4 regions of the Pseudoalteromonas sp. 13-15 genome follow, and region 1 is predicted to be linked to each of the others. Evidence: predicted binding sites of a transcription regulator. Region 1 holds the regulator's gene; each other region holds the start of a gene.
What was found. Region 1 encodes sigma-54, which starts transcription at its own class of promoters, with help from an activator protein. Its sites were predicted from a motif close to GTTGGCACGNNNNTNGNNT; they were not measured.
Positions count from the first base shown of each region.

Region 2: ATS72_RS00140 (flagellar basal body rod protein FlgF) is a predicted target of sigma-54. The motif match lies at 2,016-2,034, and genes of this name have one in related genera.
Region 3: ATS72_RS08885 (BON domain-containing protein) is a predicted target of sigma-54. The motif match lies at 1,626-1,644, and genes of this name have one in related genera.
Region 4: ATS72_RS11785 (YggN family protein) is a predicted target of sigma-54. The motif match lies at 1,493-1,511, and genes of this name have one in related genera.

Region 1 covers NZ_CP019162.1:3,017,425-3,020,607, forward strand. Annotated here, with positions in the region: gene ptsN (PTS IIA-like nitrogen regulatory protein PtsN) at 1-383, opposite strand, end outside; gene hpf (ribosome hibernation promoting factor) at 388-675, opposite strand; gene ATS72_RS13970 (RNA polymerase factor sigma-54) at 702-2,201, opposite strand; gene lptB (LPS export ABC transporter ATP-binding protein) at 2,271-2,996, opposite strand; gene lptA (lipopolysaccharide transport periplasmic protein LptA) at 2,993-3,183, opposite strand, start outside.
Region 2 covers NZ_CP019162.1:20,403-23,585, reverse strand. Annotated here, with positions in the region: gene flgH (flagellar basal body L-ring protein FlgH) at 1-410, opposite strand, end outside; gene flgG (flagellar basal-body rod protein FlgG) at 426-1,214, opposite strand; gene ATS72_RS00140 (flagellar basal body rod protein FlgF) at 1,235-1,978, opposite strand; gene flgE (flagellar hook protein FlgE) at 2,135-3,183, opposite strand, start outside.
Region 3 covers NZ_CP019162.1:1,906,854-1,910,036, reverse strand. Annotated here, with positions in the region: gene ATS72_RS08890 (mechanosensitive ion channel family protein) at 1-459, shown strand, start outside; gene ATS72_RS08885 (BON domain-containing protein) at 1,233-1,553, opposite strand; gene srmB (ATP-dependent RNA helicase SrmB) at 1,795-3,021, opposite strand; gene ATS72_RS08875 (tRNA1(Val) (adenine(37)-N6)-methyltransferase) at 3,097-3,183, shown strand, end outside.
Region 4 covers NZ_CP019162.1:2,544,101-2,547,283, reverse strand. Annotated here, with positions in the region: gene ATS72_RS11800 (AzlD domain-containing protein) at 1-149, shown strand, start outside; gene ATS72_RS11795 (glutathione peroxidase) at 369-866, shown strand; gene ATS72_RS11790 (PA3496 family putative envelope integrity protein) at 982-1,167, opposite strand; gene ATS72_RS11785 (YggN family protein) at 1,549-2,346, shown strand.

The DNA of each region.
Region 1 (3,183 bases):
TCTTTATTTTTTAGTTTATCAGCTATCGTTGCTAGCGTCTTTAAATGCTGTTGGTTATCGCCTTCAGGTACGATGAGTGCAACAAAAATATCAACAGGGCGGTTGTCTATAGCATCAAAATTAATCGGTGTTTCACTTACTAACACCAATGCTAAAGGTTCTTGTGCGCCGCTCATTCGGCCATGTGGAATAGCAATACCTCTTCCTATCCCTGTGCTGCCTAGCTTTTCGCGGGTTAATAAAGCGCCCAAAATATCCTGTTGAGATAAATACGGTAATTTATCGTGAGCCAGCTCGCTAATAAACTCTAAAATTCTTTTTTTACTATTAAAAAGGACCGCAGCTTTACTGCAGTCCTCGCATATAAGTGAACTTAATTTCATCATATTAGTGTCGAGCAAGCTTCTCTTTGTGTTTAATTACTTGACGGTCAAGCTTGTCAATCAATGAATCAATAGCTGCATACATATCTTGATGTTCAGTGGATGCGAATAATTCAGCACCACTTACATGAATAGTTGCTTCTGCTTTTTGATTTAATTTTTCTATATCAAGAATGACATGAACATTATTAATATGATCAGAGTGCCTTTCTAGCTTCGCAAATTTGGTATTTATATAGTCTCTTAATGAATCAGTTAGTTCTACATGACGACCAGTTAAATTTAGTTGCATAAGCATTACCCTCTTTGTTTAGCGTCTTAGATCAGGCTCTTTCGCTGATTTGACGGTGGAATAGCAAGAGATTCGCGATATTTTGCGATTGTACGTCTCGCTACTTTAATTCCTTGCTCAGCCAATATATCCGCAATTTTGCTATCACTCAATGGTTTTGCTGAGTTTTCTGCTGCGATTAATTTTTTAATAAGTGCACGTATTGCCGTAGATGAACATTCTCCACCATTTTCGGTACTTACGTGGCTTGAGAAAAAGTATTTAAGCTCAAATATTCCACGCGGTGTGTGCATATACTTTTGCGTAGTTACGCGCGAAATTGTTGATTCGTGCATTTCTACCATTTCGGCAACATCATTTAAAACCATCGGTTTCATGGCTTCTGGCCCGTGTTCAAAAAAGCCCTGTTGTTGTTTAACAATACAGTTAGTTACTTTTAAAAGTGTATCATTTCTACTTTCTAAGCTTTTTATAAACCATTTAGCTTCTTGTAAATGTGAGCGAATAAATTGACTGTCGCCGCTTGATTTAACTGTACGCGACATCGCTGCATATTGGCTGTTTACACGAATTTTTGGCATGCTGTCTGGGTTTAACTCTACAATCCAGCGGCCTTTAATTTTTTTAACTGACACATCAGGTATTACATACTCAGACTCTTCTCGTACTATTGTGTCTGCAGGCTTAGGGTTAAGCGTATGAATAAGTGTCATTACTTCTTTAAGCTCATCTTCTTTGAGCTTCGTTTTTTTCATTAATGTACGGTAGTCACGAGCAGCTAACAAATCAATGTGCTCGGTTAAAATCATTTTTGTTTCATCAATAAAAGGCGTGCCTTTATCAAATTGATTTAACTGAATACACAAACACTCTTGTAAGCTACGTGCCGCAATACCCACTGGGTCAAATAGCTGAATGCGCTTTAATACAGCTTCTATTTCGTCAAGTTCAACCTCAACGTCATCGTCGTTATCTTGATTAAAGCTCTCTAAAATCTCTTCGCAACTGAGTGTCAGTATGCCTGAATCATCCACCGCTTCTACAATAGCAATAGCAATGGCTTCATCTGTAGGGCTAAATGGCGTTAATTGTAATTGCCACATTAAGTATTCGTGAAGCGTTTCAGTTGATGCGCCCTGATATATAGACTCATCTTCAGGCATTGGTCCTGAAGATGATGCAGGGGCTGCACTCATGTACTCATCCCAGCTAACGTCCATTGCCATGTCGTCACTTACGGTATCTTTAGCAAGCGCTTCACCACTGTCTTGTTCATACTCGCTAGGGGCTTCATCTGCAGATACGGTTACTGTAACTTCATCGTTATCTGCTTTTTGCTCATTTTTGCCCGCAAGGTCATCGGCGTAGTCTTGCTCCTCAACCTCAAGTAATGGGTTGCTGTCGAGCGCTTCTTGTATTTCTTGCTGAAGATCCAATGTGCTTAATTGCAGCAAGCGAATAGCTTGTTGCAACTGAGGTGTCATTGTAAGTTGCTGGCCCATGCGCAGCTGTAGTGATTGCCTCATGTATCTCTAACAATCCTTTTAAGTTGTTATAATTAATACTAGCAGATGCTTATAAATAAGGCGTAAATGTTACAGCCTAAATTGCTCGCCTAAATATACATCGCGTACAGTTTTATCATTTAATACGTGTTCAGGGGTACCAGAAGCAATCAGTTCCCCATGAGAAACAATGTAGGCTTTTTCACAAACATCAAGGGTTTCTCTCACATTGTGGTCTGTTATTAATACGCCAATACCACGGTTTTTCAGGTGTTCAATAATCTTTTTAATATCTAATACTGAGATAGGGTCAACACCGGCAAAAGGTTCGTCTAACAAAATAAACTTTGGATCTGCAGCTAAAGCACGTGCAATCTCCACTCGGCGACGTTCTCCGCCCGATAATGCCATGCCTTTGCTGTCGCGAATGTGTTGAATGCTAAATTCATCTAATAGATTATTCAATGTATCTTCTCTGGCTTGTTTAGTGAGCTCCTTTCGAGTTTCTAAAATAGACATTAAGTTTTGATACACTGTTAATTTTCTGAATATAGACGACTCTTGTGGTAAGTAGCCAATGCCTAATCTAGCACGACTGTGCATAGGTAAAAGCGTAATATCGTTATCATCGATAGATATTTTGCCTTTGTCGCTAGGGACTAAGCCTACAATCATGTAAAAGGTTGTTGTTTTACCTGCGCCGTTTGGCCCAAGCAAGCCTACAATACTGCCAGCTTTAACTTCTAAGCCCACATTTTTTACAACTTCACGGCCTTTGTAGCTTTTGGCTAGTAGCTCTGCTTTTAATGTGCTCATGGTTGGCCTTTGTCATTTTTTTTAGGCTCCACAGGCACTAAGATAGTGTGTACACGGTCAGTTGAGCTTTCATCTTTTTCGGCGCTAATAAGCTGCTGTTCTATATCGTAGGTAATGCTTTTAGCATTCATTTTTTGCCCAGCTTGAGATATCTCTGCATCTCCAATTAATGTTAAAAAACGCGTTG
Region 2 (3,183 bases), 360 kb from region 1:
CTGTTTGATTGATTTGATTTAGAATCCCCCGTAAAAGAGGCGTCACTACCAATACCAAACTGAATACTGTCGCCACCTATATTCACAGGGAGGCCACCAAGCCCTATGACAGGGTCTAGGCTTGCATCAGATTGCTTATCGGTTTCGGTTTTAGCTGCTTTAGTAGCTTGAGTAGACTCTTGTAAATTTACAGTAATAATGTCGCCAGTACGCAGTGCTTTTCTATCTGCGTATAAGTCGTTTGACACATTAGTATTAAATAACGAACCTGTTGCAACTACGGGTTCCATACTTGGTTCAGGATACATTGGCGCATAATAGGGGTCATCTTGAACAACATCACTATTTTGTGTTGAAACACAGCCACTTAAAAATAATGTACCTACCGCAAATAACATATAATGACGCATAATTCCCCCTACACCTTATAATTGCTGATTGATGTAACTCATCATCTCGTCAACAGCCGAGATGACTTTAGAGTTCATTTCGTAAATACGCTGCGTTTCAATTAGGTTAACCAGCTCTTCAGTTACATTTACGTTTGATGTTTCAAGTGAGCCCTGAATAATTGTGCCTAAGCCTTCTACACCCGGGTTACCTTGCACAGGCGCGCCACTTACTGCCGTTTCGGTATAAAGATTTTGCCCTACAGGCTCAAGGCCCGATGGATTAATAAAATCGCTAATTGTAAGCTGGCCAATCACAACATTATCGGCTTGACCTGAAATACGAACAGATACCTCACCATCTTGTGAAATAGTAATTGATTGCGCATCATCGGGAACATTCATTTCTGGTTGCACTACATAACCAGAACCAGACGTGACAATTCGACCATCGCCATCGGTAGTAAACTGCCCATTACGCGAATAAGCAATATTGCCATCGGGTTGTAATACTTCAAAAAAACCAGGCCCTGAGATCATCCAATCCAATGAATTCTCAGTGGTTAGCATATTACCCTGAGAAAAGTTTTTTTGGTTAGCCACTACTTTTGCACCAGCACCTAACATTAAACCAGACGGCATTTCAGTGTCTTGCGACGATCGCCCACCTGGCTGGTTAATATTTTGATAAAGTAAATCTTCAAAAATAGCGCGGCTTTTTTTATAACCGACCGTACTGGCATTCGCTAAATTGTTTGATATAACCGAAATATCGGTTTGCTGAGCGTCTAGCCCCGTTTTACTGATCCACAATGCTGGATTCATAATCGTGTCCTCATTTAAAGTTAAACTATGCGCATCAGCTGATCTTGTGATCTATCCAGATCTTCAGCTGTTTTCATCAGTTTTACTTGTAACTCAAATTGACGTTGATGGCTGATCATATCGACCATTTCGTGAACTGGGTTCACATTAGACATTTCTAAGGTTCCGCTTAATACTTTGACATTGGCAGAAGTATCAACAACCTCTCCTGCTTTAGGCCTAAATAAACCATCGTTCCCTTTTTCCAGTTGAAAACTATTAGCTTCAACCACCTTCAAGCGGTCAACTTCTTCTAAAAATGTAGCAGGCGCCCCCTGCGGGCGAACTTGAATTGCGCCGTCTTCACTAAATTCAATTTTTTCAATCGGTACTGGTAAAATGACAGGCCCGCCTTCGCCAATTACTTGACGACCATGGCTGGTCATTAACATACCTTCAGCGGTAATATTTAATGTACCCACCTTGGTGTAAGCTTCATTGCCTGAGGCATCTTGGACGCTTAACCATGCGTTATCACTCATTGCAATGTCGAGGTCTCTACCTGTTTCAACTATGCCACCAGAGGTCATATTAGAACCTGGGCGCTCTTGCATAGAAAACACACGTGATGGCAACCCTTCACCAAAAGCCTGCATAGAGCGAGCTTGTGCAAAGTCTGACTTAAATCCAGTAGTATTCGCATTCGCCAAATTATTGGCTTTAAGGGCCAGCCCCTGTAGGCTTTGTTTAGCGCCTGAGGCCGCAATGTAGACCATTTTGTCCATAGCATCGACTCATATTAAAAATCTCTATACACAAGAAATGCAAAATAGATGCCACAATAGGAAATGATGTGAAATGGTTATAAAACAAACTAAATGAAGTGAAAATAAAAAGGGCCACTTTAAAAAGCAGCCCTTAAAATTATGTTAAGTATTAAATTAACGAATCTGTAAGATTGCCTGTTGTAGTGTTGAGTTAACCTCAAGCGCACGAGAGTTAGCCTGGAAGTTACGCTGAGCACTAATTAGGTCAACCAACTCATTCGTTAAGTTCACATTAGATTGCTCTAGTGCTGATGAATTTATTGAACCTAATGTACCCGAGCCTGGTTCACCTGCAATCGGCTCTCCTGACGTTAAGCTCTTTTTCCAAGAGGTATCACCAACTTGCGATAAACCCTGTGAATTAGAAAAACGAACCATCGCTACCTGACCTAAGAAAGATGTGTCGCCATTACTGTATGAAGCCACTATTTTTCCGTCGGTACCAATATCAATACCCGCTAAACGACCAACCGTAGCGCCATCTTGGTCTAGCGCTTTAACTTCAAATCGACTTGCGTACTGAGTGGGCTGCTTATTTGTAGTTGCAGCCTCATCTCGCCAATTAAGCTCTACGCCCGTATCAGGAAATGACGCACCGTTGGTCAGTAACGAAGATAAACCAGTCCCAGCACCCGCAGGTAAAACTAACTCATCGAAACTGCTTGGGTTTGCATTAGCAACCCCATTTGTTGTTTCAGGTAAACCGCTTGAGCTAAAACCTAGGGTAGTTAAAGGTGTATATGGCGCAGTAGTTTGCTCAGCGCCCGTTGCTGGATCAACAACTAAACCATCGAGCGTTGCATGTATATCCCACTCATTAGGGTTTGTCGTCGGATCATTTTTTACAAAAAAGTATTGTAAAACATGTGCCTCACCCAGTGAATCGTAAACAGTGGTTGAAGTTGATGAGTTATACGAAGCACTTTCTGTTGGATCAAATGGCAACGAAGGCGCATCTGCACGTGAATCTAAATTAAATGAGCTGTATACCGTTGCCGTTGCACGAGGTGATCCAGACGAATCAGGGATTTGCAGCGCCGACGAAGTACTTAAACTAACTGAAGTGGTATCGCCGGTAGCCTCATCTACAGGGAAACCTTGTAAAAAGTTACCTTTGGCATCAACGATAAAGTTATCTTTATCTAATTTAAAAGCGCCTGCTC
Region 3 (3,183 bases), 1.1 Mb from region 1:
TTAGTACCAAACAAGGTATTATTCAGAAATGTGTTAAAAAATTACACCACACTCGGAGTTAGACGCATAGAAGTACCGGTAGGCATTTCGTATGGTGACGACATTGAAAAAGCGAAAGAAGTTATTGTAGATAAGATTAACAATTTGGACTTTGTCATTCGTAAAAACGAAACCGATGTTTATGCTGAAGGCTTTGGCGACAGTAGCATTAATTTATTGGTGTGGTTTTGGATTAAATACCCAGGTGAACCAGACTTTATGACAGTGCGCCATAAAGGTGTAGTTGCCGTTAAACAAGCGTTGGATGAAGCTGATATTAGTATTCCATTCCCTATTCGCACGCTCGATTTTGGTATTAAAGGCGGTGAAAAACTCGATGCCATGATCAGCGATAAAATTAACCAGCAATCATCAAATAAAGGCAACGCTGGTGGAGCTGATTCAGGCCAAAACGAATAAATGAGCCATTAATACCAGTGGGAATTATTTACTCACTCGCAACGCAATTTTACATTTAAATACGCGTTGTGGGCTTAAATAAAAATGACTTATGAGTCACAACGACTAAATGCAGCTTTATAAAGCTGCATTTTTTTATGGCTATTTAAGTGTTTGAGCAGGTGAGAGCAACGTTAATTGATTATTGATTAAGGCCTATCTATTTACCCTTTGGGGTGAAATTGAAAGCGGGCTATGTGATATATCGATAAGGCTAAGCCTATTGTGTAGTTACTTCCCTAAACCGACGATAACGCAACATAAATATAAAACATGCAGTAACTTTTGTGTTCCTCTCATAGGTTGCTTCTCCTTGTTGCCTAAATAATAGGTAATAAGGAGCAAGTAGGGCGTATAAGCTGTATACGACTTTAAGTTATACCTACATAGGCGAAGTCATTAAAATAATGCAGGAGTAGGTACTTAGCTTACTTGGTCACAAATCGCGCACCGTAATTATGTTGCTCCTTGATAGAACACGCTTTAATAATGTCAGTTAAACAGGCCTAGGCTTAATATAAATTTATTATTTAAAGAGCGGATTATTTGGGCAAATATTAGGTTGTAATGTATGCAATTTACAATTGGTATTAGGCGGTAAGTAAGAGGTAATTAAAGCGAGTTTTTTAATGTAGTTAATGTGAGTTGCAAGTAAATACTGGCACAAAAAAGGCGCAGCATGTGTTGGAGTAACATGTTGCGCCTAGGATCAATTGAGTTAATAAAAATGCGATTCAAATAACACTAATTTTGTTACGGATGATTTTAACACCATCCATATTTTCTAAAAACTTTTGAGCAAGCGCACGTTCAAAACCGGTTTGCGCTTGACCATGTAATACTACCTCGCCATCTTTAACCTGTACGCGAATATTGCTTAATGCAAAGTTGGGGTTAGTACGAAGCGTGCTTGTAATGGTTTGCTGAAGGTTAGGTTGAGTTGCTACGCTGCTGACTACGGCTAGGTGTGTTGCTGCACTCACTTTGGTAGCGCAGGCTAACAAAAATAAACAACAAAACGAAACTAACGCGATAGTTAACTTTAAGCGGTTCATAACTCAATCCTTTTTATATCAATTAAAAATTTAACCAAACCATTAAATACTCTGGCTATTCTGTGTTTATTATTACAAGTTCAGTGCCATTTTTAATCTATTGAAATATAAGGTTATTTTGTTAAGTGAGAATTCAGGTGGGCAATAATTACATTTAAATGGGTAGGTGTTACATGCACCGGTTACCTATGTTACACGCATTAAAAAGCCGGCATACGCCGGCTTTGGTAAATATGCTAAGTTACTTTTTCTTTTTAACTTTCGCTTTTTTCTTTGCTTTCATTTTTACCGGATCTTTGCGCTTTTTAACCGGTGGCTTAGCCTCTTTATGCTGAGGCTCTATTCCTTTAATTACACGGCGTTTAAGCTTTTGTTCAATGTAGCGTTCTACTTTGTACAAAATACCAATATCATGCGCTTCAACTAATGAAATAGCGATGCCTTTTTTACCTGCGCGACCAGTACGGCCAATACGGTGAACATATACGTCGGCGGTACGTGGCATATCAAAGTTAATAACGTGGCTAATGTCAGATACGTCAATACCGCGAGCAGCTACATCTGTTGCAATTAATATTTTAGTGCGGCCACTATGAAAGTTTTCCATTGCTTTCATGCGCTTGTCTTGTGGCATTTCACCTCTCAGCCAAGCGGCTTTTACACCGTTATTAGTTAATTCACCAATGAGAGTTTCTAAACGCTCACGGGTTTTAACAAATACAATGGCTTTACTCACGTCTGGGCCGTTAAGGGTGTTGACTAAAAGCTCGAGTTTATGGTGGTAATCATCCGCAAGATGAACCCACTGGTGAATTTTAGCTTTTTCTTTACGAGACGACTCAGCTTCTAACAAAGCCGGATCGTTTAATGTGGTTTCTGCAAATCGCTCTACGCTGTCACCCTCAAGGGTTGCTGAGAATAAAAAACACTGACGGCGGTTTTTAGCTTCATCACAAATACGGCTCATTTCTTTTTTGAAACCCATGTCTAGCATGCGGTCGGCTTCATCAATAATAAGCATTTCGACATGTTCAGCATGAAAGTTTTCAGTTTCAAGGTATTCCATTAATCGCCCTGGTGTAGCAATTAATATGTCGTTATTTTTTTCAAAAATTTCTTTATGCGTTCCGTAGTTTATACCACCGGTCACTACACCTATTTTTAGGTGCGTACGTTTGGCGAGTAACTCACATTGCTCATGAATTTGATAAGCCAGCTCACGTGTTGGCGTCATAATTAATACGCGGGCAAAACCAGGTTCACGGCGCGGAAAATCCAATAAGTATTGAATCGCAGGAATTAAAAATGCCGCTGTTTTACCTGTGCCAGTTGGCGCAGACGCTAAAATATCACGTCCCTGAAGAGCTTCAGGAATAGCTTGTTGTTGAATACTGGTTGGCTTCTCGTAGCCCATTTTATCAATGGCATCGAGTAATTTGGTATCAAGATCAAATTCAGAAAATTGCATAGAGTGTCTAAAATAGTGGACAATTACCTTGATTATACGCGCTATGCTGCGCTTGGTGAATGAAAAGGTGAAAAAATGTCTGGTTTTGCATTTAAACAATTTAAGGTTGAACACGACCTCTGCGCAATGAAGGTTTCAACCGACGGCATTTTGCTTGGTGCG
Region 4 (3,183 bases), 470 kb from region 1:
TTGTATTTTTGGGTGACGAAGGCATAAACCTGAATTGGCAAAACCCTTACTTAAGTGCCGCTATTGTAGCCATTATTGTAGCTTATAAAACACATAACATTTATTACACAACACTTGCCGGTATGGGTTTGTTTCTAATTTTAAATTAGGGCTTATTACCCTCTAAAGTTAAGTTTTAGCAGCCTGAGGATTGTTTATTATTTTTCACCTACAAGGATGTGGAATTAGGTATAAGCAATACGCAAAATTTAGCTCAAACTATACCAAGGCCGTTAGGTCACATATCTCGCTCCACGAATAAACTTTATACTTTATGTGAAACCTTTACCGCGTTAAAGTATACCTAACAACAATAATAAGAAGCCACCATGCAAAAGTTTCATCAATTAAGCGCAACAAGTCTACAAGGCCAATCTATTAACTTTGATGACTTTGAGGGAAAAGTTGTACTCATTGTTAATACTGCAAGTAAATGCGGATTTACCTACCAGTACGCATCTTTACAAGCGCTTCATGAAAAGTACGCCAGTCAAGGACTTGTGATTATAGGCTTTCCGTGCAATCAATTTGGCCAACAAGAGCCTGGAAATGCGTCGCAAATAGAGCAAGGGTGCTTAATAAATTATGGAGTCAGCTTTTTAATAACAGACAAAGTTGATGTGAATGGTAAAAATGCACACCCTGTATTTCGATTTTTAAAGTCAGCATTACCGGGGCTTTTAACTCGAAAAATAAAATGGAATTTCACTAAGTTTTTAATTGCAGCCGATGGCACGCCAATTAAGCGCTATGCCCCTTTTACTAAGCCAGAAAAGATAGAGCTCACTATACAAAAAGCATTAAGTAAGGCTAAAAGCACGCAGTAAAAAGTAATAAAGAGGCACATAGCCTCTTTATTACCAATGTAACAACCGCTTAAGCGCACTTTTTTGTGCACCTAGCCGCCGTTATTAATTGGTATTGTAATTATACTAGTGCGGTTTAATCGATGTAATCGCTTAAGTCATCTTCGCCTAGATTTTTGCGCAAGCGTTTCTGCTCAAGATAGTCTTCCAACTTTTTCTTAACCTTTTGCTTGTTTTTATCGTGTTGATTTCGACCGACCATTTCGTATTCGTCTTCAACAAAATCATCATCTAGCGCATCGTAACTAAATGTCTTACCCACAACCCACTCCATAAAGTGTTTGAGACCAATTACGCTTTAATTAATGTAATTGGTAAATTAAAAAATTTAACACCAATATGCTGTGCAAATTAGCATCAAAGTAAAGCCACAAAGCCATAGTAAATAGCCTTCATGTCATTAATGTGAATAAATAGCGCTAAATTGCAATTGTGGAAAGTGAGAGTTTTTTATCGTATCGATAAAATTTTTTTATAAATTTATATTCGTTGGTGAATTTCACTAAAATATAGTCTAATAATAAAAACAAAACAGACCTTTAAACCCAGCAAAAAACACAAGCCATTGCTTTTGTTGATAAAAAAATAATGGCACCAAACTTGTTATTAGTTATTTGTTATCAACAAAAAATAGAGTCATCACATGAAAAAATTACTATTAGTTAGCGCATTAATCTGTACACCTGTTGCTATGGCACACAACGATAATGATTCAACAATTTCATTTAGCAACGATCAATGCGACGTAGAGTTTAAAAATGACGTTCGCATCAAGCCAAACGAACTAGAAATTTTTACAGCAAAAAACCAAGCTATGCAATTCAACAGCAATGGCGATTTAATGGTAAACGGTGAGTTTGTAGCGCTTAATAACTCACAACGCCAAGCTCTTACTCAATACTCTGATAGCTTACGTATACAGCTACCCGAAGTCGCTAATATAGCATTAGACGGCGTAAAAATCGCCGGTGTTGCTTTGGAAGAAGTCGGTAATGCTTTTAACATTAATGGCTTAGACGATATGTCATCGTTAATGGACGATATACGCGTAGAAGTAGAAAACACGTTTTATCAAGAAGGCACCTTTGTTATGGGCCAGCAAAGTTTTAACCAATTTGGTGAAAACTTTGAGCATCAGTTTGAAAAACAAATAGAAACAGCCGTTGAATCAGCAGTCATGCAATCTATGGGTAGTATACTGGTCGCGCTTGGATCGGAGTTATTAGGCTCTGGCGGCGATATGGATGCATTCGAAGAACGCATGGAAAATATGGGCGCACAAATTGAAGAGAAAGTAGAGTTACACGCGAACAACTTAGAGCAACGAGCTAATTCGTTATGCGGTAATTTTTCTGAAATTGCAAAACAAGAAGAGCAGCTAGTAACGTTAGTTCCTGAGCTAGAAGGTTATCAATTATTTACCTTTAAACACGTTAAATAACCCGCAATTAACTCACTATATTTAACATCCCTTCAGCAGCATTTTATTTTATTGAATGCTGCTTTTTTGCATCTGTTCTGTCTCTTTTTTCTCGTTTATGTTGTTCGGCTCAGAATAAGGGCCATTGGTCTAGTTAGTACTTGCCTAAGTAAACAACTCTATGGCTTTATACAAACATAGGCTTCGTTCGTTATTTATCGTTATAAATAATAAAGATAAAAGCAGTGTTTTATGGACATAAATTTAACTCATATGCCCCCTGTTTTTGATAACACTAAAGATTTAATCATCCAATTTTTAGTGGCCAAGCAAGACTAAAATATTCAGCAAGCAATTTGCTTCAAAATTTATGCCCTTAGCAAAAAGCTGAGAGGCTCCATCCCCAGTTAGACACGTTTAAACGTAACTAACACTAAAGCGCCTGCCTCATAGCAGGCGCTTTTTATTTATTAGAGAAGCACTCTATTAAAAAACCGTATTTTTAAGTCAATTACTATTTTAAATATCAAATTAACGACGATTTTTAATGCGCTAAACATAACTACTAGCTGCAATAAAAAACACTACAAACACAATGATTAAAAACCTAAATAAAATAATCTGAATAATTACCCATTTAAAACAATCGAATATGCATAAATAAAAAACAAAACTAGTAAAAACACATTTAAAACAACAAACTAAAAAACAACAGGGTGAAATAAAAATTAAAAAACAGAAAAAACACAATTAAACATTTGATTAACAACCACCACTTCAGATAAAAATAACTAATGCCTCATAGGTAATTTTTATCGTTTTATTTTTGTACGCTTTGCATGCAAAATGCGCATGTTT